Regions from separate parts of the Rhodococcus koreensis genome, predicted to be linked through region 1. Evidence: riboswitches for the same ligand, from Rfam matches in the RefSeq annotation. Region 1 holds a riboswitch; each other region holds the start of a gene.

The links. Region 1 has a riboswitch for S-adenosylmethionine ahead of JWS14_RS23745 (aminotransferase class V-fold PLP-dependent enzyme). Riboswitches for the same ligand answer to the same signal wherever they lie in the genome.
Region 2: another riboswitch for S-adenosylmethionine. It lies ahead of JWS14_RS33935 (bifunctional o-acetylhomoserine/o-acetylserine sulfhydrylase); the one in region 1 lies ahead of JWS14_RS23745 (aminotransferase class V-fold PLP-dependent enzyme).
Region 3: another riboswitch for S-adenosylmethionine. It lies ahead of JWS14_RS51730 (putative leader peptide); the one in region 1 lies ahead of JWS14_RS23745 (aminotransferase class V-fold PLP-dependent enzyme).

Annotation. Positions count from the first base shown of each region.
Region 1 is NZ_CP070609.1:5,182,353-5,189,824, forward strand. Features, by position in the region: gene JWS14_RS23730 (TetR/AcrR family transcriptional regulator) at 1-139, opposite strand, end outside; gene JWS14_RS23735 (purine-cytosine permease family protein) at 166-1,647, opposite strand; partial or broken gene JWS14_RS23740 (mammalian cell entry protein) at 1,957-2,621, shown strand; SAM riboswitch class IV at 2,701-2,815, shown strand; gene JWS14_RS23745 (aminotransferase class V-fold PLP-dependent enzyme) at 2,867-4,162, shown strand; gene JWS14_RS23750 (LLM class oxidoreductase) at 4,315-4,941, shown strand; gene JWS14_RS23755 (flavin reductase family protein) at 4,947-5,585, opposite strand; gene JWS14_RS23760 (YbaK/EbsC family protein) at 5,652-6,125, opposite strand; gene JWS14_RS23765 (ABC transporter permease) at 6,160-7,251, opposite strand; gene JWS14_RS23770 (TetR/AcrR family transcriptional regulator) at 7,244-7,472, shown strand, end outside.
Region 2 is NZ_CP070609.1:7,508,729-7,516,200, forward strand. Features, by position in the region: gene JWS14_RS33915 (pentapeptide repeat-containing protein) at 1-461, shown strand, start outside; gene JWS14_RS33920 (bifunctional methylenetetrahydrofolate dehydrogenase/methenyltetrahydrofolate cyclohydrolase) at 519-1,379, shown strand; gene JWS14_RS33925 (DUF3017 domain-containing protein) at 1,381-1,665, shown strand; gene metX (homoserine O-acetyltransferase MetX) at 1,696-2,820, opposite strand; gene JWS14_RS33935 (bifunctional o-acetylhomoserine/o-acetylserine sulfhydrylase) at 2,817-4,100, opposite strand; SAM riboswitch class IV at 4,217-4,337, opposite strand; gene JWS14_RS33940 (NADP-dependent isocitrate dehydrogenase) at 4,613-5,836, shown strand; gene JWS14_RS33945 (MFS transporter) at 6,039-7,262, shown strand; gene JWS14_RS33950 (exodeoxyribonuclease III) at 7,298-7,472, shown strand, end outside.
Region 3 is NZ_CP070609.1:2,511,179-2,518,650, reverse strand. Features, by position in the region: gene JWS14_RS11660 (alpha/beta hydrolase) at 1-1,168, shown strand, start outside; gene JWS14_RS11655 (LppA family lipoprotein) at 1,180-1,698, shown strand; gene JWS14_RS11650 (HAD-IIA family hydrolase) at 1,720-2,511, opposite strand; gene JWS14_RS11645 (sulfite exporter TauE/SafE family protein) at 2,588-3,355, opposite strand; SAM riboswitch class I at 3,568-3,664, shown strand; gene JWS14_RS51730 (putative leader peptide) at 3,672-3,746, shown strand; gene JWS14_RS11640 (amino acid ABC transporter permease) at 3,893-4,885, shown strand; gene JWS14_RS11635 (amino acid ABC transporter ATP-binding protein) at 4,882-5,664, shown strand; gene JWS14_RS11630 (ABC transporter substrate-binding protein) at 5,701-6,672, shown strand; gene JWS14_RS11625 (GNAT family N-acetyltransferase) at 6,684-7,220, shown strand; gene JWS14_RS11620 (LLM class flavin-dependent oxidoreductase) at 7,217-7,472, shown strand, end outside.

The DNA of each region.
Region 1 (7,472 bases):
GATCCTTGAAGTGGTAGTACAGCAGTCCCGGCGAGACGCCCGCGACCTCCGCGACATCGTTGACGCGCAGCCCGCGGATACCTCGCTGGGCAATCGCCGTCGCGCTGGCCTTCAGAATCGCGTCGCGTCGCTCGCTCATCGGAATCTCCTTCGGTTCGTGTCGTGCTAGGACGACGGCGCCTCGACCGGGGCCACGTGTTCGGGCCACAGTCGCAGCGCGACGAGGTAGCCGGCCACGGCGATGACCGACGATCCGATCAGACTGACATCGACACCGTGCGCGATGTCGGCAAGAGGCCCGGAGTACAGCGACGTGTCGACCGCGAGCAGGCCGAACAGCGATCCTGCGGCCCAGGGGATGACGGCGCGAAGGTTCCAGCCGCCGGTGAACCAGTACCGCCCGCCCTTCCGGCCCAGGTTGAACACCTGGAGATCGACGGCGTCGTACTGCCCTCGCCGCGCAACCAGGAAGCCGGCGACGTTGATCGCGACCCACGGCGCGGCGAAACCGTTGAGCACCAACGTCATCGCCGTGATCGAATCGACGGCGTCGACGACGAAGACACCGATGTAGAGCAGGGCCACCGCGAGCGCCGACGTGATCAGCGTCGTGTGGACGCGGCGCAAACGGGGGATCAGCGCCTCCAGGTCGAGCCCGCTGGCGTAGACGTTGAGGACGCCCTGGCCGAGTCCGCCCGCGAGGGCGACGAGGACGATCGGCAGCACGTACCAGCCGGGAGCCTCCGCCACCAGGTCGGCGACGTAGGAGTCGCTCAGCGTGGTGAACGTCGACGCGGTGAACGAACCGAATGCCGCGGTCAGGAACAGTCCGAAGAAGATGCCGGCCATGGTGGCCGCGACGATCGAACGGTCGCTGAACCGCACCCGGGAGATCCGCCTGCTGTAGTCGCCGAGCGTCGGGGCGTAGGACAGCGGACCGCCGACGGCGAGGACCACGGCCAGAATCCAGGTCGGCCAGAAACCGCCGAGCAGGTAGTCGCCGCTGCCCGCGCCGCCGTCGAAGTGGCCACCGAACGCGAAGACCCCCAGCAAGAGTAGTGCGGCGACGACGGGCAGCACGAACTTCTGGAGCGCGACCACCGTGCCGTGGCCGAACAGTGCGACGGCCACGATCTCGGCGGCGATGATGCCGTAGCCGAGGGCGAGCATGCCGTTGTCGACCGGTGTGCCGAACAGGCGGTGGGCGGCGGCGATCAGTGCGTCCCCCGACGTCCAGACCGCGATCGCTGCGTACGCGAGGGCGAAGAGGAGGGTGAGCCCCGAGCCGATCATCCGTCCGCTCACGCCGAAGTGCGCACCACTCGACACGGTGTTGTTCGTGCCGGTGCGCGGGCCCAGGAGTGACAGGGGAGCGATGAGGAGCGTTCCGAGCCCGATGCCGATCGCGCTGGCCGCCAGCGCGCTGCCGAAGCTGAGCCCGAATGTGATGGGGAGCCAGCCGAACACGATCACGGAGAACGCCAGATTGCCGCCGAAGAACACCGCGAGCATGTTGAGCGGTCGCGAATCGCGTTCCGATTCGGGGATGTACTCCACGCCGATCGTCTCGACGTGTCCGAACCGATCCTCCGGCGGGGAGGGAGCGGTGTCGTCGAGGGGCGTCGTCGGGTCGAGATTCGTGGACACTGCGGACCTCACATTCGGGGCGGAGGTGACCGGTATCACGTCCTGTTGGGCACCGAACATATTCCAAACTGAAAATTCAGTCAAGACCGGGGGGTGACGTGCACCACGGCGGTTGGCGCGGAGTTTGCGCTGCTCCGACGATCGGTCAAGACATACGTGTGACCGTTCGTCTCATGTATTTACCAGTCATCGGAGTGCCTGTGTCTGCCGCCGCCACTATCGGTCGTCTCGTGAGCCGGCACCGGCTCACCGCTGCGGGGACGGCGCTCGATCGGCGCGACATCGAGGGCGCACGGTGAGGTCGCCGATGGTCCGGTGGCAGCTGATCGGCTTCGTTCTCGTCGCCCCCCGGGGGACACGGCCACGCCGATGCCCTCGGGGAGTTACTCGCCAGCACAAAGGGATTGACCGAATCCGCGCCGATCGACGCGCTCCACACCGTCGTGACGGAACTCGGCGCGGCATTCGACGGAAAGGGTGAAGACCTTCAGCCGCTCGCGGACCGGCTGCGCAGCAGCGACCCCGATGTCCGGCGGCTGATCGACAACGGAAATCCCACGAGCAAGCAACTGGGGCAACTGGTCTCGGATGCGGGCCCCGGCATCACGACGAACCTCGCCAACCTGTCCGCCACGGCGAAGGTGATCTCCGTGCACCTGGGCCGGGTGGCCGAGACGAACAACCCGCCGTCGTGCACCGTCGGGTACGAGGGCACCCGGGCGATCCTCCGGGAGATGAAGCGCCAGGATCCGAACTTCGACGACACGCAGCAGGACTTCCCGCAGAACACCGCCGCCATCTGTGCGGCCCCGCAGGGCAGTCTCACCGGCGTCCGCAGCGCGAACCGGATCGTGTTCGGCGACCCCGCCACCGTTCAGCCGTGGGACTCCACGCCCAAGAATGACCCGAACAAGCTGGACCTCAACCCGATTGCGAATCAGCTCGCCCCGCTGCTCGGAGTCACCCCCAACTGACGCGAGCGCCGAGCCCGGATCCCGGACCCTCCCGGTGTCGGGTTGACAACTGCGCGCCGATCCTGCAATCTTCGAAACAGGTCACGAGTACCAGCGTCAAGCCCCGGCTAGCTGGTCGGCAACCCTCCACCGCGGCGGGGTGCTCCGGGTGACGACCAGGCTGAGGTTCATACCGAACCCGGCAAGCGCGGACTCCGAGAGGGCACCGACCCTGCGACGAGTCCCTGACTACGAGGGATGTCGTGATGACTGCTGTATTGACCGCTGACGTGTGTGTTGCCCCCCTGGCTCAGGTTTCGGGTTCCGACCTGCGGGTTCCGCTCGTTCAGGGCGGCGACTGCACCTACGTGAACTTCGACTACGCGGCCAGTGCGCCGGCGTTGGCGCAGGTGACGGACCGTATCGGGGCCCTGCTTCCGACGTACTCCAGCGTGCACCGCGGCGCCGGTTACGCCTCGCGGGTGTCGACCGAGTGCTACGAGAACGCCCGCGACTCGGTGGCCCGATTCGTCGGAGCGTGCGACGACCAGGTGGTGGTGTTCACCCGCAACACCACCGACTCGCTGAACCTGCTCGCCGGCTGCGTTCCCGGCAGCACCGTCGTCCTCGACATCGAACACCACGCGAACCTGCTGCCGTGGAAGGACTCTCGCGTCGTGCGGGCGGCGGACACGCTGGCCGAAACCGTCCGGCTGCTCGTCGCCGAACTGTGCTCCAAGCCCACCGCCCTGCTCGCGGTGACGGGGGCGTCCAACGTCACCGGTGAGGTGCTGCCGATCGCCGCCCTCGCCGAGGTGGCGCATCGTTGCGGCGCACGGATTCTCGTCGACGCCGCTCAGCTCGCACCGCACCGCCGCATCGACGTCGAGGAGTGGGGTGTCGACTACCTCGCCTTCTCCGGGCACAAGCTGTACGCCCCGTTCGGCGCCGGCGTGCTCGTGGGCCGCCGGGACTGGCTCGACGCCGCCGAGCCCTACCTCGCGGGCGGCGGCGCGGTCCGGAACGTGACCGTCGAATCCACCCAGTGGGCGCCTGCCCCCGCCCGGCATGAGGCGGGAACCCCCAACGTGCTCGGCGCCGCTGCCCTCGCCGCCGCGTGCGATGCGCTGTCCGAACTCGACTTCGGCACGGTGGCCGAACACGAGGCGGCACTCACCGGCCGGCTGCTCGACGGCCTCGGCTCCGTCGACGGCCTGGAGTTCCTGCGGCTGTGGTCGGACGCCCCCGACACCGTGGGAATCGTGACGTTCACGATCGACGGTTTCGAGCCGGGGGAGATCGCCGCCTACCTGTCCGCCGAACACGGAATCGGAGTTCGCGACGGACGCTTCTGCGCACACCCGCTGCTCGGCCGCCTCGGCAAGCCCGACGGTGCCGTGCGGGTGAGCCTGGGTCTCGGAAGCTGCTCGGAGGACGTGGATCGGCTGGTCGACGCCGTGTGCACCCTGGTGGCGGGACGCCGGAACTGGGCCTACGCCAAGGAGAGCGGCCAGTGGAATCCGGTGCCCGAGACCCGCTTTTCGCGAGACGCGCTAGTATGACGGCATGGCATCGCAGGCTGGGAGCACAATGATTGCTCACTGGTGCCGTCGGTATGTCGATCTGTGCCGAACCGCCTCGGGTATGTGTTCGAGCTGACCGGTCTTCCCGCTCCGTTTCACTCACACGCACACGTCATTCCCGAGGAACCCTTATGTCTCGAGACAATGCCTTCGTTTCCCGTCCCCTTCGCGTCGCCGTCGAGCTGACCGGATCGGGACACCACCCGGCCGCCGAGGGCGCCGCAGGCACGCGGCCGATCAACGGTGCCGACTACTGGGTGGACCTGACCGCCGACTCGACGGATCAGCTCGACCTCACGTCGTTCCCGCCGAACGTCGTCCGGATCCGGGCCGCCGATCTGCGTGAGGCGCAGCAGGAGCGCGCGCGGATCCGTGCCGAGATCGTCGCCGACGGCCGCGACCCCGACAGCGTCACCGTCCTGGTGGACCTCGAGGTGCTCATCGCCGGAGAAGCCCGCGCCGCGCGCAAGGAACTGGCTCTCCTCGACAGTGCGCTGGACACACCGCGCACACCGGTGTCGTTGCAGTACATCGGAACTCCGGTCGGCCTCGCCGGCCTCATCGCCGACATCCAGGCGGCCGGCGTCGCCGACGGCGTGACCCTGCTCCCGCTGTCGCTGCCCAGGGTTCTCGAGCAGCTCGTCGACGGCACCCTCCCGTGGCTGGAGCAGCGGGGTCTCGTCACGTCCGCCGAAGCGGTGGACGAGGCGCTGCGCCGCTTCGACCTGCCCCGCGTCGAACGGGTGCTGGCGTCCTGACCAGGTCAGTTGCCGTTGTTCGCTGAACCCAGCGGAGTGGGCCGGTAGTACCGGCCCTCGTGATACAGCAGGGGAGCCGACGCGGAATCGTCGTCGGCCTCGGCGTGGACGCGGGTGACGAGGCCGATGACGAGCGTGTGGTCGCCGACCGGGATCAACTGGTCCACGACGACCCGCATCCAGCTGGGAGTTCCGTGGAGAACCGGTTCGCCGGTGTCGAGCCGCGCCCACAGCGACTCGTCGGAGAACCGCTGGTCCGCGCTCCGCGAGAAGCGCTGAGCCAGGTGCTGCTGGTGCTCCCCGAGCAGGTGGATCACCAGCGAGCCCGCCGAGTGGAGCGCATCGATGCTCGACGACGTGTTCGCGATGTTGAACGACACCAGCGGCGGGGCCAGCGAGACGGACGAAAACGAGGATGCGGTGAAGCCGACCGGGCCCGATCCCGAGTCGAGGGTCACGATGGTGACGCCCGCCGGGTGACGGCGCAGGGCTGCGCGGTAATCCTCCGCACAGATTCCGGGGGCGAGTTCGGGGTCGTGGGGGAGGTCCGAACCATCGACGGTATCGGCGTTCTCGGCTCTGTCGGACAAATCATTCTCCGGGTCGGCCCGTGTGGGCACTGTGTCATTCTCGAGCGCGGTCATTCTCGCGCGCGTCTTTCTCGTTCACGAGATCTGACGTCAACTATAAGGGCGGGAACCGCCCGGGATTCAGTCGACGTCGATCGCCAGGCCCGCGGTGATCCGGACCAACTCCGAGAACGACGTGCGGAAGACGGTGTCCGGGTGACCGGCGGCCGCCCACAGTTCCGCGTACTCCGACAGGGCGTTGTCGACGTAGGTCGGAAGGTTCGTGGGATGGCCGAGCGGGGCGATACCGCCGATCGGCTGCCCGGTCGCGATCCGCACCATGTCGAGGGGTGCCTGGGTCAGATTCCCCTGCAGTCGTTTGCCCGTGTTCGCCAGATCCACCTCGTGCGCCCCCGACACGAGGAGCAGGATCGGGTCGTCGTCGAGGAGGAACACCAGCGACTTGGTGATGGCGCCGACATCGACCCCCAGAGACTCCGCCGCCTCGGCCGCGGTGTGGGTGGAGTCGGGCTGGGTCACGATCACCCCATGGTGCCCTCGCGCGATCAGAGTCTCGGCGACATGCGCGGCGTGGGGGTGCAAGGGCGTCGGCATGAACCAAGAGTAGGTCCATTCCCCTGGAACGACATCAAGAAGCGTCTTCCGACACGACATCGGAACGGGGCGTAGTCGATTCCAGCTTCCGGAGCCGCCGGACGGTGAACCCGAACAGCAGTCCCAGCCCGACCGCGGAGTACAGCGCGAGGGCGAGCGCGGGCTGTCCCAGCCCCACGTCGTCGAAATACACGATGCTGCGGATTCCCTCGGTACCCGCGCCGGGGGTGATCCACCGTCCAATGGCCGCGTAGAACGTGGGGATGACGTTCGAACCGAACGCCCCGCCGGCGCTGGGATTGCCCAGGATGACGAAGACGGCGATCGCGAGCGGCACCGCGAGGATGCCGACCGAGGCGCGCAGGCCGAGCGTGAACACGGCCGTGCCGAAGACGACACCGGTCCCGAGGAGCCACAGCGGGAACCAGTGGCCCGCGAACGTGCCGAGCACGTGCGTCGTGATCAGGGCGCCGAGGGCGCCGGAGAGCAGGGCGTAGCCGAACAGGACGGCCGTGTGCGCCGACGCCTGGCGCAGCGTCCGAGGGGCGCCGATGAACAGGCCGATCGCCGCCGCGAGCAGGTAGCCGCCGACCACCCACCCGATCGCCAGATAGAAACCGGACAGCCCGCGGTTGTCGTGTGCACCGACGGGAATCTCGTCGCGAACGGTGAACTCGCGACCCTGACTGTTCTCCACCTGGGTGAAGACAGATTCGAGTGCGCTCGAGATGGAACTGCCGCCCGCGCTCGCCGTGATCAGGGTGTCGGGGCCGGCGGGATTGATGACGAACGCGCCCTGGATCTCGCGGTCGTGGAGGAGGCGACGGGCGTCCGCGGTGTCCGAGACGACCCGTGCGCGGAGCGGCCTGCCGTCGATCGCGTCGAGCCGGTCGGCGACCTGCTGGTCCGTCCCGGCGGGCAGTCCCGCCGCGGCGACGACACCGATCTCGATGTCGCGGGGCGTCGGCTGATGGAACGCGGCCACGTAACTGAGGATGAAGCCGAGCTGGAGGAGGAGAACACCGAAGACCAGCGCGGCCATCACCTTGGGCGCGCCGTATTTCGACACCGGGCTGTCGTGGTGCGCGGGAGCCGGGGTGGTGGTTTCGCTGGCGGTGATGGTCATCGGACGTCCTCGATCCTTGTCGATACCGTGGGTATTGAATACCATAGGTATCGTGACTGAAGAACGTCAACCGGACAGTCGTCACACCGAATGGACGCCGACGACGCGTCCCGGTCGCGACGTCGTACGCCGGCGCCTCCTCGACGCGGCGGCGGAGGAATTCGCGGAACGTGGCTTCAGTGCGGCCCGGCTCGCCGAGGTCGCGCGCCGGGCCGGATTCA
Region 2 (7,472 bases), 2.3 Mb from region 1:
AATGCGATTTCACGGGCGCCGACCTCGCCGAGTCGCACCACGTGGGGACGGCGTTCCGCTCGTGCGCGTTCACCAGAACGACGCTGTGGCACAGCGAGTTCCGCAATTGCAGCTTCCTCGGTTCGGAGTTCGACAACTGCCGGCTGCGCCCGATGGTCTTCGACGAGTGCGACTTCACGCTCGTGTCGCTGGGCGGTGCCGACCTGCGCGGACTCGATTTCACGGACTGCCGGTTCCGGGAAGCCAACCTCGTCCGCACGGACCTCCGCCGGGCCGTGCTCCGCTCGGCGGACCTGTTCGGGGCCCGCACGGGCGGCGCGAAATTCGACGGCGCGGACCTGCGCGGGGCGCACGTCGACGCGAACCTGTGGACGGCGGCCTCACTGGACAAGGCGCAGATCGAACTCACCCAGGCCATCGCGTACGCGACGGCCAACGGGCTCGTGGTGGAACCGACCTGACACTGGTTCGGCGAACCTGCCTGACACTGGTTCGGCGAACCTGAGAGAATGGGGCACGTGACTGCAACGATCCTCGATGGCAAGGCGACCCGCGACGAGATTTTCGAAGACCTGAAGGTGCGGGTGAGCGCCCTGAAGGACAAGGGCATCACGCCCGGTCTCGGCACCGTTCTGGTGGGGGACGACCCGGGGTCGGCCGCTTACGTGCGCGGCAAGCACAACGACTGCGCGAAGGTCGGGATCACCTCGATCCGCCGCGACCTGCCCGCGGACATCACGCAGGAGAAGCTCGACGCCACCATCGACGAGCTCAACGCCAACCCCGACTGCACCGGGTACATCGTGCAGCTCCCGGTGCCGAAGCAGCTCGACGAGAACGCCGCGCTCGAGCGCATCGACCCCGACAAGGACGCCGACGGCCTGCACCCGGTCAACCTCGGCCGCCTGGTGCTGGGCAAGGAAGCGCCGCTGCCGTGCACGCCGCGCGGAATCCTGCACCTGCTGCGCCGCTACGAGGTCCCGATCGAGGGGGCGCACGTCGTCGTCGTCGGTCGCGGTGTCACCGTGGGCCGCCCGATCGGCCTGCTGTTCACCCGGCGCAGCGAGAACGCCACCGTCACCCTCTGCCACACCCGCACGCGGGACCTCGGAGCGGAGGTCCGGCGCGCCGACATTGTCATCGCGGCGGCGGGTGTTCCCGGGCTGGTGACGGCCGACATGGTCAAGCCCGGCGCCGCGGTACTCGACGTGGGCGTGAGCCGCACCGAGGACGGGCTGCGCGGCGACGTGGCGGCGGACGTCGCCGAGGTCGCCGGTTTCCTGTCCCCGAACCCCGGCGGGGTCGGACCGCTGACCCGCGCGTTCCTGCTGACCAACGTCGTGGAGCGGGCTGAGCGTGTCGCAGCGTCTCTCGGCTGAGATGGCCGACTGGGGGCAGTTCGCGAAGAAGAACCTGCCGATGCTGGCAGTCCTCGTCGTCATCGTCGTGGCCGTGGTGTTCGTGCTCGCGGACCGGTGGCGGCGGGGAGCGTTCGTGTTCGGTATCGCCACCCTGCTCGCGGCAGCGTTCCGGTTGACGATGCCGTCGGAGCGCGTCGGACTGCTCGCGGTGCGCAGCAAGGCCTTCGACGTGGGCGCACTCGTGGCCGTCGGCGGCGCGATTGTCTGGCTGGCCGTGTCGATCGACCCGCTCGGAACCGACTGACGGTCCGAGCGGGCGTCGCCCGGCGCGGGATCAGCGCCCGGCGCGTGCCAGTTGCATCGTTTCGGACAGCAGTTTCGCGACGGCGGCAGCCTCGGTGAGGAACCCGTCGTGGCCGTCCCGCGAGTTGAGTACCCGCAGGCCGTCGCAGGTGGGGATGTCCTCGGCCAGATCCTCCTGCAGGCGGATCGGGTACAGGCGGTCGGAGTCGACGCCGCCCACGATGACGGGTGCGGTGATCGCCCCCAGCGCCGCCGAGATACCCCCGCGGCCGCGGCCCACGTCGTGCCGGTTCATGGCCTCGGACAGCAGCACGTACGTGCCCGGGTCGAACCTGCCGACCAGCTTGTCGGCCTGGTGCTGGAGGTAGCTCTCGACGGAGTACCGCCCGCCGCGCCAGGGGTCCTCGCCGTCCTGCGGCGAGTTCGCGAACCGAGAGTCGAGTTCGCTCTCGGTGCGGTACGTGAGGTGCGCGATCCTGCGGGCGATGCGCAGTCCGGTCCGGGGGGTCCGGCCGGTGCCGTGGTAGTCGCCGCCCAGCCAGTCGGGGTCGCTGGTGATGGCCTCGATCTGCGTGGTCTGCGTGCCGATCTGATCCGCGGTCGCACGGGCGCCGACCGCGAGAACGAGCGCCGACGCAACCTGGTCCGGGTACGTCACGGCCCACTCGAGCGCGCGCATGCCGCCCATCGAACCACCGACCACGGACGCCAGCTTGTCGATCCCCAGAAGGTCGGTGAACTTCTTCTCGGCCGCGATCTGGTCGCGGATGGTGATCTCCGGGAAGCGGCTGCCCCACGGGCGCCCGTCCTCCGCGACCGAACCGGGACCGGTGGTGCCGCGGCAGCCACCGAGGACGTTGGTCGCGACGACGCACCACTCGTCGGTGTCGATCGGCGCACCCGGACCGACCATTCCGCTCCACCATCCGGGGGAGGGGTGCTCGTCGGTGACGGGGCCGGTGACGTGGGAGTCGCCGGTGAGGGCGTGCTCGACGAGCACCACGTTGTCACGGTTCGGGGACAGTTCGCCCCACCGCTGCACGGCGAGAGTCACGGACGGGATCACCGCGCCGTTCTCGAGTTCGAGCGATCCGATGTCGACGGTGCCGAGACGTCCGTCGGCCACGGGGAGGTTCTGCACTGCGCTCACGGTCAAGATGCCGCCGCCGTAATTCCGGACTCGATATCGGCGATGATGTCGTCGATCCCTTCGATGCCGACCGCCAGGCGGACCAGTCCGGGGGTGACGCCGCTGGCGGCCTGCTCCTCCGGGGTCAGCTGGGAGTGTGTGGTGGACGCCGGGTGGATCACCAGCGAGCGGACGTCACCGATGTTCGCGACGTGGCTGTGGAGGGTGAGTGCGTTGACGAACTTCTTGCCCGCGTCGATGCCGCCGGCGAGTTCGAACGTCACGATGGCACCCGCACCCCTCGGCGCGATCTGCTTCGCCCGGTCGTACCACGGTGACGACGGGAGCCCGGCGTATCCGACGGACACGATCTCCGGCCGTGCCTCCAGGTACTGGGCGACGGCGGTCGCATTGGACACGTGCCGTTCCATCCGCAGGCTCAGCGTCTCGAGGCCCTGCGCGATGAGGAACGCGTTGAACGGGGAGATCGCGGAACCGAGGTCGCGGAGCAACTGCACGCGGGCTTTGAGGGCGAACGCGGGCGGTCCGAGTTCGGAGTAGACGACGCCGTGGTAACTCGGGTCCGGGGTGGTGAAGCTGCTGTGCCGGCCCTGGGTCCAGTCGAACGTGCCGCCGTCGACGATGACGCCCGCGATGGCCGTGCCGTGACCGCCGAGGTACTTGGTGGCCGAGTGCACCACGATGTCCGCGCCGTGCTCGAGCGGGCGGATCAGGTAGGGGGTGGCCACGGTGTTGTCGACGATCAGCGGGAGTCCGTGCTGGTGTGCGACGCCGGAGATGCCGGGCAGGTCGAGCACGTCGTTGCGGGGATTGGAGATGGTCTCGCCGTAGAACGCCCTCGTGTTGTCCCGGATCGCGTTCTTCCACTGCTCGAGGTCGTCGGGGTCTTCGACGAACGAGACCTCGATGCCGAGCTTGGGCAGCGTGTAGTGGAAGAGGTTGTAGGTGCCGCCGTACAGGCGCGGGCTGGAGACGATGTGGTCGCCCGCCTCGGCGAGGTTCAGGATCGCGAACGTCTCGGCGGCCTGCCCGGACGACAGCATGAGGGCGGCGACGCCGCCTTCGAGGGCGGCGATGCGCTGCTCGACGGCGTCCTGGGTGGGGTTCATGATGCGGGTGTAGATGTTGCCGGGCTCGGCCAGACCGAACAGCGCGGCAGCGTGATCGGTGCTGTCGAACGTGTACGAGGTGGTCTGGTAGATCGGCAGCGCCCGCGCCTTGGTGGTCGCGTCGGACGTCTGCCCGGCGTGGATCTGCTTGGTCTCGAACGACCAGTTCTCGGTCATGTGCTGTCTACTCCAGTGGTCTGACGAGGCGCGGACGAGGAACTGGTTCGTTCGCGCACAGGGCTGTCTGGGGTCTATCTACGACAACAACAACGCATCATGAACCTCCGATGTCGGACCCGCGCTTGTCACCCGACTGTTGTATGAATCAGGGAACCAGGTCATCACCCGGGGCACCCCACCGCGGCGGAGGGTTGCCGGCCAGCTAGCCGGGGCTCGTTGCTGGCACTCATGACCTCTGTTGAATCTTAGCGGCTGCGGCGAAGCGACCGGAAACGGCACCGATCAGGCCCGCTGGCAGCGAAAAGTTACCAGCTGGTAGGGAGGGGGATTTCGCACCCACATCTTGCGCGCCCCGGGCATAGCAGTACGCTTGTCTTGTTTAAGTGCGGTCTCTCCAGCGGCCGCATCGACCGTCTACGTTTGACAAGCGAACCGTTCGCGGACCCACTCACGAAGTGCGCCCGCAACCGTGTAACCAGGGAATCTTCCTAGGAGGACGCGAAGCACCCATGTCCAAAATCAAGGTTGAGGGCACCGTCGTCGAACTCGACGGCGACGAGATGACACGCATCATCTGGCAGTTCATCAAAGACAAGCTGATCCATCCCTACTTGGATGTGAACCTGGAGTACTACGACCTCGGTATCGAGTACCGGGACGAGACCGACGACCAGGTCACCGTCGACGCGGCCAACGCCATCAAGAAGCACGGCGTCGGCGTCAAGTGCGCGACGATCACCCCGGACGAGGCACGCGTCGAGGAGTTCGGCCTCAAGAAGATGTGGCGGTCGCCCAACGGCACCATCCGCAACATCCTCGGTGGCACGATCTTCCGCGCGCCGATCATCATCTCCAACGTCCCGCGACTGGTTCCGGGCTGGACGAAGCCGATCATCATCGGCCGTCACGCCTTCGGCGACCAGTACCGCGCCACCGACTTCAAGGTCCCCGGCCCCGGCAAGGTGATGATCACCTACACGCCCGAGGACGGCAGCGAGCCGATCGAGCACGAACTGGTGAACTTCCCCGACGGCGGCGGCGTCGTCCAGGGTCAGTACAACTTCACCAAGTCCATCGAGGACTTCGCGCGCGCCTCGCTCAACTACGGCCTGCAGCAGAATTACCCGGTGTACCTGTCGACCAAGAACACCATCCTCAAGGCGTACGACGGCGCGTTCAAGGACATCTTCCAGCACGTCTACGAGACCGAGTTCAAGCCGGAATTCGACGCGGCAGGACTCACCTACGAGCACCGCCTCATCGACGACATGGTCGCGTCGGCGCTCAAGTGGGAGGGCGGCTACGTCTGGGCCTGCAAGAACTACGACGGCGACGTCCAGTCCGACACCGTCGCGCAGGGCTTCGGATCGCTCGGCCTCATGACCTCCGTGCTGCTGACCCCGGACGGAAAGACGTGTGAGGCCGAGGCCGCACACGGCACCGTGACGCGTCACTTCCGTCAGCACCAGCAGGGCAAGCCGACGTCCACCAACCCCATCGCGTCGATCTTCGCGTGGACCCGTGGACTCGAGCACCGCGGCAAGCTGGACAGCACCCCCGACGTCATCGGCTTCGCGCAGAAGCTCGAAGACGTGGTCATCAAGACCGTCGAGGGTGGCCAGATGACCAAGGACCTCGCGATGCTGGTCGGCGGCGACCAGGGCTACCTGACCACCGAGGAATTCCTCGGTGCACTGGACATCAACCTCCAGAAGGCCATCGCCGAGCAGTAGGCACCGACGCCGCAGCAGTACGAAACGGGACGCCCCTCGCCGGGGTCGTCCCGTTTCGCGTCTCCGGGGCCGGGTGAGTCATCTCACGGCCGCTCGCGGCGCGAAACGCGGAATCCGGGGAAGAGAATTCCGGTGTGGGTCGTTGCGCTACGAGGCGCCGTGCGCCGCGTAGTCGTATTGCTGCCTAGTCGAAAGTCCTGCTGTGAGCACTTCCACCCCGGTCCGCCCCGAGCACCTCGGTGTCATCGCGCAACATCCGTCCGTCCGCAAGCTCGCCATGATCGCGCTCGCGCTCGGCGGCTTCGGGATCGGCACCACCGAGTTCGTGGCGATGGGACTGCTTCCCGAGATGGCGTCGAGCCTCGGGATCACCGAGCCGACGGCCGGGCACGTCATCTCGGCGTACGCCCTGGGCGTGGTCGTGGGCGCGCCGCTCATCGCCGCGCTCACCGCGCGGGTGCCCCGCAAGACGCTGCTGATCGCGTTGATGGCGGCGTTCACGATCGGCAACGCCGCCACCGTGTTCGCACCGAACTACGGGGTGCTGATGGCCGCGCGGTTCGTCGCGGGCCTCCCGCACGGCGCCTACTTCGGCGTCGCGGCCCTGGTGGCGGCGCACCTCGCCGAGCGCGGCCAGCGCGCCAGGGCGGTCGCGCTCGTCATGATGGGACTGTCGGTGGCCAACGTCGTCGGTGTTCCCGCCGCCTCGTGGCTGGGCCAGGCCTTCGGCTGGCGCAGCGCCTTCGCCCTCGTCGCACTGATCGGTGTCGTGACGCTGGGCGCGATCTGGTCCTGGGTTCCCGCGCTCGCCGCGATGCGGATGACGAATCCGCTCACCGAACTCGGTGCCCTGCGCCGTGCGCAGGTGTGGATGACGCTGATCATCGGCATGGTCGGGTTCGGTGGCATGTTCGCCGTCTACACCTACATCAGCACGACCCTCACCGACGTCGCCGGGCTGTCGCGGTCGCTGGTGCCGCTGGCCCTGATGATCTACGGGCTGGGCATGGTCGCGGGCAATCTGATCGGCGGCGCGCTCGCCGACAGGGCGCTGATTCCCGGTCTGTTCGCCGCGATGACGGCGCTCGGGGTGGTGCTCGGCATCTTCGTGATGGCCTCGCACAACCCGTACACGGCGCTGCTGCTGGTGTTCTTCGTCGGCGCCGCGGGCGCGTCGATGGTTCCCGGCCTGCAGACCCGGCTGATGGACGTCGCCGCCGACGCCCAGACCCTCGCCGCGTCGCTCAACCACGCGGCCCTCAACATCGCGAACGCGTTCGGGGCGTGGATCGGTGGCGTCGTCATCGCCGCCGGCTACGGCTACACGGCACCCGCCGCGGTGGGTGCGCTGCTCGCCGTCGCGGGCCTCGTGGTCCTCACCGTGGCCGTCGCGATGGAACGCCGCAGCGCCCGTTCGTCTCGGTAGCCGCGCTGTCGTACGCGTCCGCTACGGTGCTTGCCGTGCCACACATCATCACCACCGTCAATGTCAACGGAGTCCGCGCGGCCGCCCGCAAGGGGCTCACCGAGTGGATGGAGCGCACGGAGGCCGACGTCGTCTGCCTGCAGGAGACGCGGGCGTCGGACGAGCAGCTCGCGGAGACCCTCGCGCCCGCCCTGGAGGGCGGATGGAACC
Region 3 (7,472 bases), 2.7 Mb from region 1:
GGTGGGTCGCGGCCTGTCCGCCCCCGCGCCGCCACCAGACGGTTCCCCGCTCGCCAACCGCGAGTACTGGGATGCCCTGCCCACAGCTCAGCGGCGCGAGGTGATCGAGCGGCATCCCGAGTGGGTGGGCGCCCGTGACGGCATTCCGTCCGCGGTGCGGCACGAGGCGAACGTGAGCCGATTCGCCGACGAGCGGTCGCGGTGGGAGTGGGAACGGGACCGCCTCCGGGAGAGGCTGGACCACAACGTGTTCGGTGGCGCGTTCACCGACGACGATGCACACCTGTGGTATGCCGAGCAGAAGCTGCAGGACCTCGACCACCTCGAGGCACTCGTCCGCGACCACCCGGACGGCAGGCTGATGCTGCTCGACCTGCAGTCGGGTGAACGGACGATGGCCGCGTTCGCGCTCGGCGACCCCGACACCGCCGACCACATCTCCGTCACCACCCCGGGCATCGACACCACCGTCGGCTCCCTCGCCGGAATGACCGACGAGGCGAGGGCGCTGAAGGCGGAAATCGAACGGCAGCTGGACCTGTCCGGACACACCGGCGACACGGTGTCGACGATCGCGTGGCTCGGGTATCAGCCGCCGACCACCACGGGCCCGGGCAATTACGACGTCCCGTTCATCGACCAGAACCTCGGGCGCGGATGGCTCCTCGATGCATGGCAGTCCGACCGCGCGACCGCGGGAGCCCCGAAGCTCGCCTCGTTCTACGAGGGTCTCGACGTCGCCTCGCAGACGCCCGACCCGCACATCACCGCCCTCGGACATTCGTATGGTTCGTACACCCAGGGCCTGGCCCTGCAGGTAGCGGGACCGCGGCAACCGGTGGACGACGCCGTGTTCTACGGTTCGCCCGGCTTCGATGCGAACGACGAATCGGACCTCGGGCTGGCACCCGGCCACGGGTTCGTGATGCGCGCGCACGACGACCCGATCACCGTGGCTGACGGGTTCGGCCGGCTCGGACCGGATCCGGTGCAGACCGATCTCGAGCAACTGTCGGTGCGTGCGGCGACGACCCCCGACGGCGTCCGGCGGGAAGATGCCAACGGGCACAGCGAGTATCCACGGCCGAGTGACAACGGCGAACTCCGGGCGTCGGGCTACAACATGTCCGTGATCGCGGCGGGTCTGCCGGAACTGGCGCTCCGGTGACGATCCGGTGGGTGACGAAGACGGTCGCCGTGATCGGCGCGGCGATCCTGACGAGCGGATGTGGTGGCATGACGGACAACCCGTACAACTTCGGCGACGAGGAGATCGCGGCGGCGGCCGAGAGCCTGAGCGGCAGGCCGACGCTCGCCGTCACCGAGAGACACGTCACCGATGCGCTGGTGCGGATCAGCGAAGCCGTCGGCGCGCTCGCTCCGGATGTCCAGTGGCGGTGGCATCGTGAACGCAGCCAGGGTGGCGGATGCCCCGGACCGTATGCCTACACGGCGGGGAAGTCCGTCACCACGCGAGCGCTACTGTCCGACAACCCGATCCGCGACGACGACTGGACGGCGGTGCTGGCGGCGGCCCGCGCGGTCGCCGCCGACGCCGGGATGGATCGGCTCGACGTCCACGTCGACGAGCCCGGACGTCACGATGTGACGTTCGCCGGTGGAGACGGGAACCGGATCACGTTCGGGACGTACAAGGCAGCCTCCCTCCGCGGCGTCACCGGCTGCCGCCACCCGTAAGTACTTGTTAACGTCCGGCGGTTAATAAGTACTCACGGGTGGCGCAGCCGCATCGCCGAACGGATCCGACGTGCGGCCGACCAGGTCGGCGACCGATTTGAGGACCGCGGTGGGGCGGTAGGGGAACAACTCCACCGAATCCCGCGTCGAGATTCCGGTGAGGACGAGGATGGTCTGCAGCCCGGCCTCGAGACCGCAGACGATGTCGGTGTCCATGCGGTCACCGATCATCAGTGTGTTCGCGGAGTGCGCGCCGATGGCCCGCAGGGCCGAGCGCATCATCAGCGCGTTCGGCTTGCCCACGTAGTACGGGTCGCGGCCGGTGGCCCGGCTGATCAGTGCCGCAACGGATCCCGTGGCCGGAAGGGAACCCTCGCGCGACGGTCCGGTGGGGTCGGGGTTGGTGGCGATGAAGCGAGCGCCTCTCTCCACCAGTCGAATTGCGGTGGTGATGGCCTCGAAGGAATAGGTGCGGGTCTCGCCGAGGACCACGTAGTCGGGATCGTTCTCGGTGAGGACGTATCCGATGTCGTGCAGTGCGGTGGTGAGCCCGGATTCGCCGACGACGTAGGCGCTGCCGCCGGGGCGCTGGTTCGCCAGGAACGTCGCGGTGGCCAGGGCGGACGTCCAGATCGATTCCTCGGGAATGTCCAGGCCGGTGCGGAGCAGCCGGGCGCGGAGATCGCGCGGAGTCCTGATGGAATTGTTGGTCAGGACGATGAACGGGGTGCCGGACTCCCGGAGTTCGGCCAGGAACAGGTCGGCGCCGGGGACCAGATGCTCTTCGTGGACGAGAACGCCGTCCATGTCCATGAGATAGGTCCAGCCCGGGTGCTCTACTTCGTTGCTCACCGACTCAGTATGGGGGAGCGGGAGGGTGCATGCGTGACTATGCGAGCAGCCGGAACAGGCCGATGAGACCGACGACGACGATGGTTCCCCGTAGTGCGGTGGGGGACAGGCGGCGGCCGTAGCGGGCGCCGAGGACGCCTCCGAGCAGCGAGCCCACCGCGATGAGGCCGGCGGCCGCCCAGCTGATCCGGTCGAAGGCCACGAGCGTGTACGCGGTCGCCGCGACGACGTTGACGATGAGCGACAGCAGATTCTTCGCGCCGTTCATCCGTTGCAGGCTCTCCGGCAGGATCGCGCCCATCACGCCCATCAGCAGAATGCCCTGCGCAGCGGTGAAGTATCCGCCGTACACGCCGACGGCGAACGTGCCGACGGTCAGCAGGGTGAGTCGCGCCGTGCTCAGGCCCGCCTCGTGGCTGCCACGCTGCTTCGCCCAGGCCTGGATCTTCGGCTGCAGCACCACCAGGATCAGGGCGAGGATCAGCAGCACCGGGACGACGAGTTCGAACACCGTTTCGGGGAGGTGCAGCAGCAGCCACGAGCCGAGAACCGCACCGCACAGGGACGCCGGGATCTGCCACCGCAACCGCGGCCCCTGCCCGGCCAGCTCCCGCCGGTACCCCCACGTGCCGGACACGCCACCGGCGACCAGGCCGATCGCGTTCGACATCGTCGCGGTCACCGGAGGGAACCCGAAAGCCACCAGGGTGGGGAAGGTGATGAGCGTGCCGCTGCCGACGATGGCGTTGATCGCGCCCGCGCCGACGCCGGCTACCAGGATCGCGATGACTTCGAGTGGTGTCACCGAGGCGACGTTACAAGGGCCTCGGACGGCCCGGCAGCCGGGTCACGCGGCGGTGGCGATACGCGACTGCTCGTCTCATCCAACCGCATCTCCGACCACTTGTCAGCACTTCTGCGCACGGTGATTCTTGCGTCCGCTCGACGCCATTTCCCCTGTGTTGCAGGGAAATACCCCGTGTTGACGACGTCCGGGAATGCAGCTAGTGTTCGCTTCAACCATCCAGAGCGACCGAGAGACCTGGCTCGTTGACGTCGCAGCAACCCTTCCGAATTTTTCGGGTGCGGGTGCTACCGCCGGGATCGATGGAAGGCAGCACATGAACTACCCCGCGCGCCCTGCGTGGCGCAGACGGCACATCGACCTGTGCCGTACCACCTCCTGCCACTGTTGACGAGGTCTCACCGCACGCTCACCGGGTAAAACGCCAGGTGAGCGCCTGACGCGCGCCCGCATCCCGCGGAAGACGCGCCCTCTTCCCCGTCCCGTCTCCAGGTGAAAGGCCGCCTCAGTGATGTCTGTTCCCAGTGGTGAGCGAGCGTGAGCGCCCCCGTCCGGGCGCGTTCGGCCGCGCCCCTTGATTCCGAACCGTCCGGCAATGGTGACCGGCCCGCGGACGCCGCGCTGGAGGTCGCACGGCGGTGGCACCCGTGGCGGTGGGTGGTCAGCGCCGCCGTGCTGGTGCTGCTCGCCCAGTTCGTCCACGGCCTCGCCACCAACCCGGGGTGGGACTGGGCGACGTTCGGCAAGTACTTCACCGCCGGCTCCGTGCTGCAGGCCCTGTGGATGACGGTGAAGCTGACCCTCTGGGGGACGGTCCTCGGATTCGCGCTCGGTGTGGTGCTGGCGGTCAGCCGCCTGTCGCACAACCCGGTGCTGCAGGTGATCGCCTGGGTCTACATCTGGGCGTTCCGGTCGATCCCGCTGATCGTGCAACTCCTGTTCTGGTTCAACATCACGTACCTGTATCAGACTCTGTCGCTGGGAATTCCGTTCGGACCGGGCTTCTTCACGTTCGAGGTCAACGGCGTCATCAGCGGCTTCACCGCCGCCGTCATCGGTCTGGCCCTGCACCAGGCCGCGTACTCCGCCGAGATCATCCGTTCCGGCATCATCTCGGTGGACCACGGGCAAATCGAGGCGGCGCAGTCGCTGGGTATTCCGCGTCGTCGCCAGTTCTTCAAGATCGTTCTGCCGCAGGCGATGCGCGGCATCCTGCCGAACGCCGCGAACGAGGTGATCAGCCTGTTCAAGGGCACGTCGATCGTGTCGACGATGGCGATCGCGGAACTGTTCTACCAGGTTCAGGTGATCTTCGGCCGCAACGGTCGCGTCGTGCCCCTGCTGATGGTCGCGACGATCTGGTACATCATCCTGACCACGCTGTTGTCGGTCGGCCAGTACTACGTCGAGCGGCACTACGCCCGCGGATCGGCTCGGGCACTGCCCCCGACTCCGTGGCAGAAGGTCACCCGGAAATTCGCCGAGATCCGCGACGCCGGCGTCTCCGTACCGAGAGGGGCCACGAAATGACGACCGACACCCAGCAGGCAGAGTTCGCGGTGGAGGTTCGCGGAGTCCACAAGTCCTTCGGCGCACTCGAAGTCCTCCAGGGTGTGGACCTGCTGGTCCGCAAGGGCGAGGTGACGGTGATCCTGGGCCCGTCGGGTTCCGGCAAGTCCACGCTGCTCCGCACGCTCAACCACCTGGAGAAGGTCGACCGGGGCACCATCCGGATCGACGGCGACCTCATCGGCTACCGGCGCAAGGGCAACAAACTCCACGAACTGCGGGAACGCGACATCCTGAAGCAGCGGTCCCGGATCGGATTCGTGTTCCAGAACTTCAACCTGTTCCCCCACCTCACGGTGCTGGAGAACGTGGTCGAGGCACCGGTGTCGGCGCAGGGCCGTGACCGGGCCGAGGTCGAGGCCGAGGCGATCGCCCTCCTCGAACGGGTCGGCGTGGGTGACAAGGCCCACGAGTACCCGCGGCAACTGTCCGGCGGCCAGCAGCAGCGGGTCGCGATCGCCCGGGCCCTCGCACTGCGCCCTGCGGTGATCCTGTTCGACGAGCCCACGTCGGCGCTCGACCCGGAACTGGTCGGCGAGGTTCTCGCCGTCATCAAGCAACTGGCACGCGACGGCGCCACCCTCGTCATCGTCACCCACGAGGTGGGTTTCGCGCGGGAGGTCGCCGACACGGCCGTCTTCATGGACGCCGGAGTCGTCGTGGAGCAGGGCCCGCCCGCGCAGGTCATCGACGACCCACAGCACGACCGCACCAAAGCTTTTCTCTCCCGAGTTCTCTGACCTCCACACCCCGGTGTGGATCCCCGAAAGGCACACATGTCCACCGCACGGTTCCGTAAGAAGATTCTGGCCTCGGCTCTCACCACCGTCGCGCTCCTCGCCGCCGCGTGCGGGGGCGGCGACGTCGAGGACGAGGGATCGGGGCCCACCTCGGCCGCCGGCTACAACCTCACCGCCGATCAGAATCGCATCACCACCGACGAGGTCGAGTCGATCGCCGCGAAGGTTCCCCAGCAGATCCGCGACCGCGGCACGCTCGTCGTCACGGGCAGTGCCGGTTCCGCCCCGCCGCTGCGCTTCTACGCCGACGACGACAAGACGCTGATCGGCTCGGAAACCGACTTCGCATACCTGATCGGCGACGTCCTCGGCCTGAAGGTCGATCTCCAGGCCGCGGACTGGGCGCAGAACTTCGTCCGGATCGACTCGGGGGAGGCCGACGCCTTCATCTCCAACGTCACCGTCACCGAGGAGCGGAAGGAGAAGTACGACTTCTCGACATACCGCCTCGACACGGTCGCGTTCGAGACGAAGAAGGACAGCGGCATCCAGATCAAGGAACCCAAGGACGTCGCGGGCCTGAAGATCGCGGTCTCCTCCGGCACCAATCAGGAAGCGCTGCTGGTGAAGTGGAGCGAGCAGAACGTGGCGGCCGGTCTCGAACCCACCGACATCACCTACTACCAGAACGCCACCGACTACTACCTGCCGCTCGCGTCGGGGCGGATCGACGCCTACTTCGGCCCCAACCCCTCCTCGTCGTTCCACGTGGCGCAGGCCGGGGAGACCGAGATCGCCGGAACGTTCTCGGGCGCCGGCGACGCACTCCAGGGTGAGATCGCCGTGCTCACCAAGAAGGACAACGGGCTGATTACCGCCGTCAACGAGGCCATCAACCATGTCATCGAGAACGGCACGTACGCACAGGTTCTCGACCGCTGGAACATCGCGAACGAGGCCGTGAACACGTCGGTCGTCAACCCGCCCGGGCTCCCGAAGACCAGCTGACAGGAGGAACAGTGAGCGAGAGGACCGACCCCGTGCAGACCGTGTTCGTCGATCAGACCGATCCACTGGCCGCGCCGCTGCTCGAAGAACTGGCGACCGAATACAGCACTCGGTACGGGCGGTCCCGCGACCAGATGTACGAGGATCTCAGCACGTATCCGGCGGAAGAGTTCGCCGCGCCGGGGGGCGCGCTGCTCGTCGTGGTCGAGGACGGGATGTCGGTGGCGGGCGGGGCCTTCCGCCGCTACGACGACACGACCGCGGAACTCAAGCGGATCTGGACCTCGTCCTCGCACCGCAGGCGCGGACTCGGGCGCATCGTGCTGCGGGAACTCGAGGCCGAGATCGTCCGGGCCGGCTACTCGCGCATCTTCCTCACCACCGGGCCGCGGCAACCCGAGGCGGTGGCCCTGTACCTGGCCGCGGGGTACACGGCGCTGTTCGACCGCTCCCTCCCACCGCAGGAAATCGGGGTCCACGGATTCGAGAAGCTCCTGCACACCGCCCTGCCTTCCGACTGCGCCGCAAAGGAGTACGAGTCCGTATGAAGTTTCTGCTGATGAGCCTGATCACTCACCACCCGGATCCGGTGACCGGGGAGAAGATCGGCACCGCGGCCAGGCTGCGGGAGGTCGTGGAATCGGCCGTCCTCGCCGAGCAACTGGGGTACGACGGTTTCGCGGTGGGCGAGCGCCACGAACACCCCTTCCTGTCCTCGTCGCCGCCCGTGGTGCTCAGCGCCATCGCGGCGCGGACCACCACCCTGCAGTTGTGGACCGCGGTGACCACGCTGAGCCTGC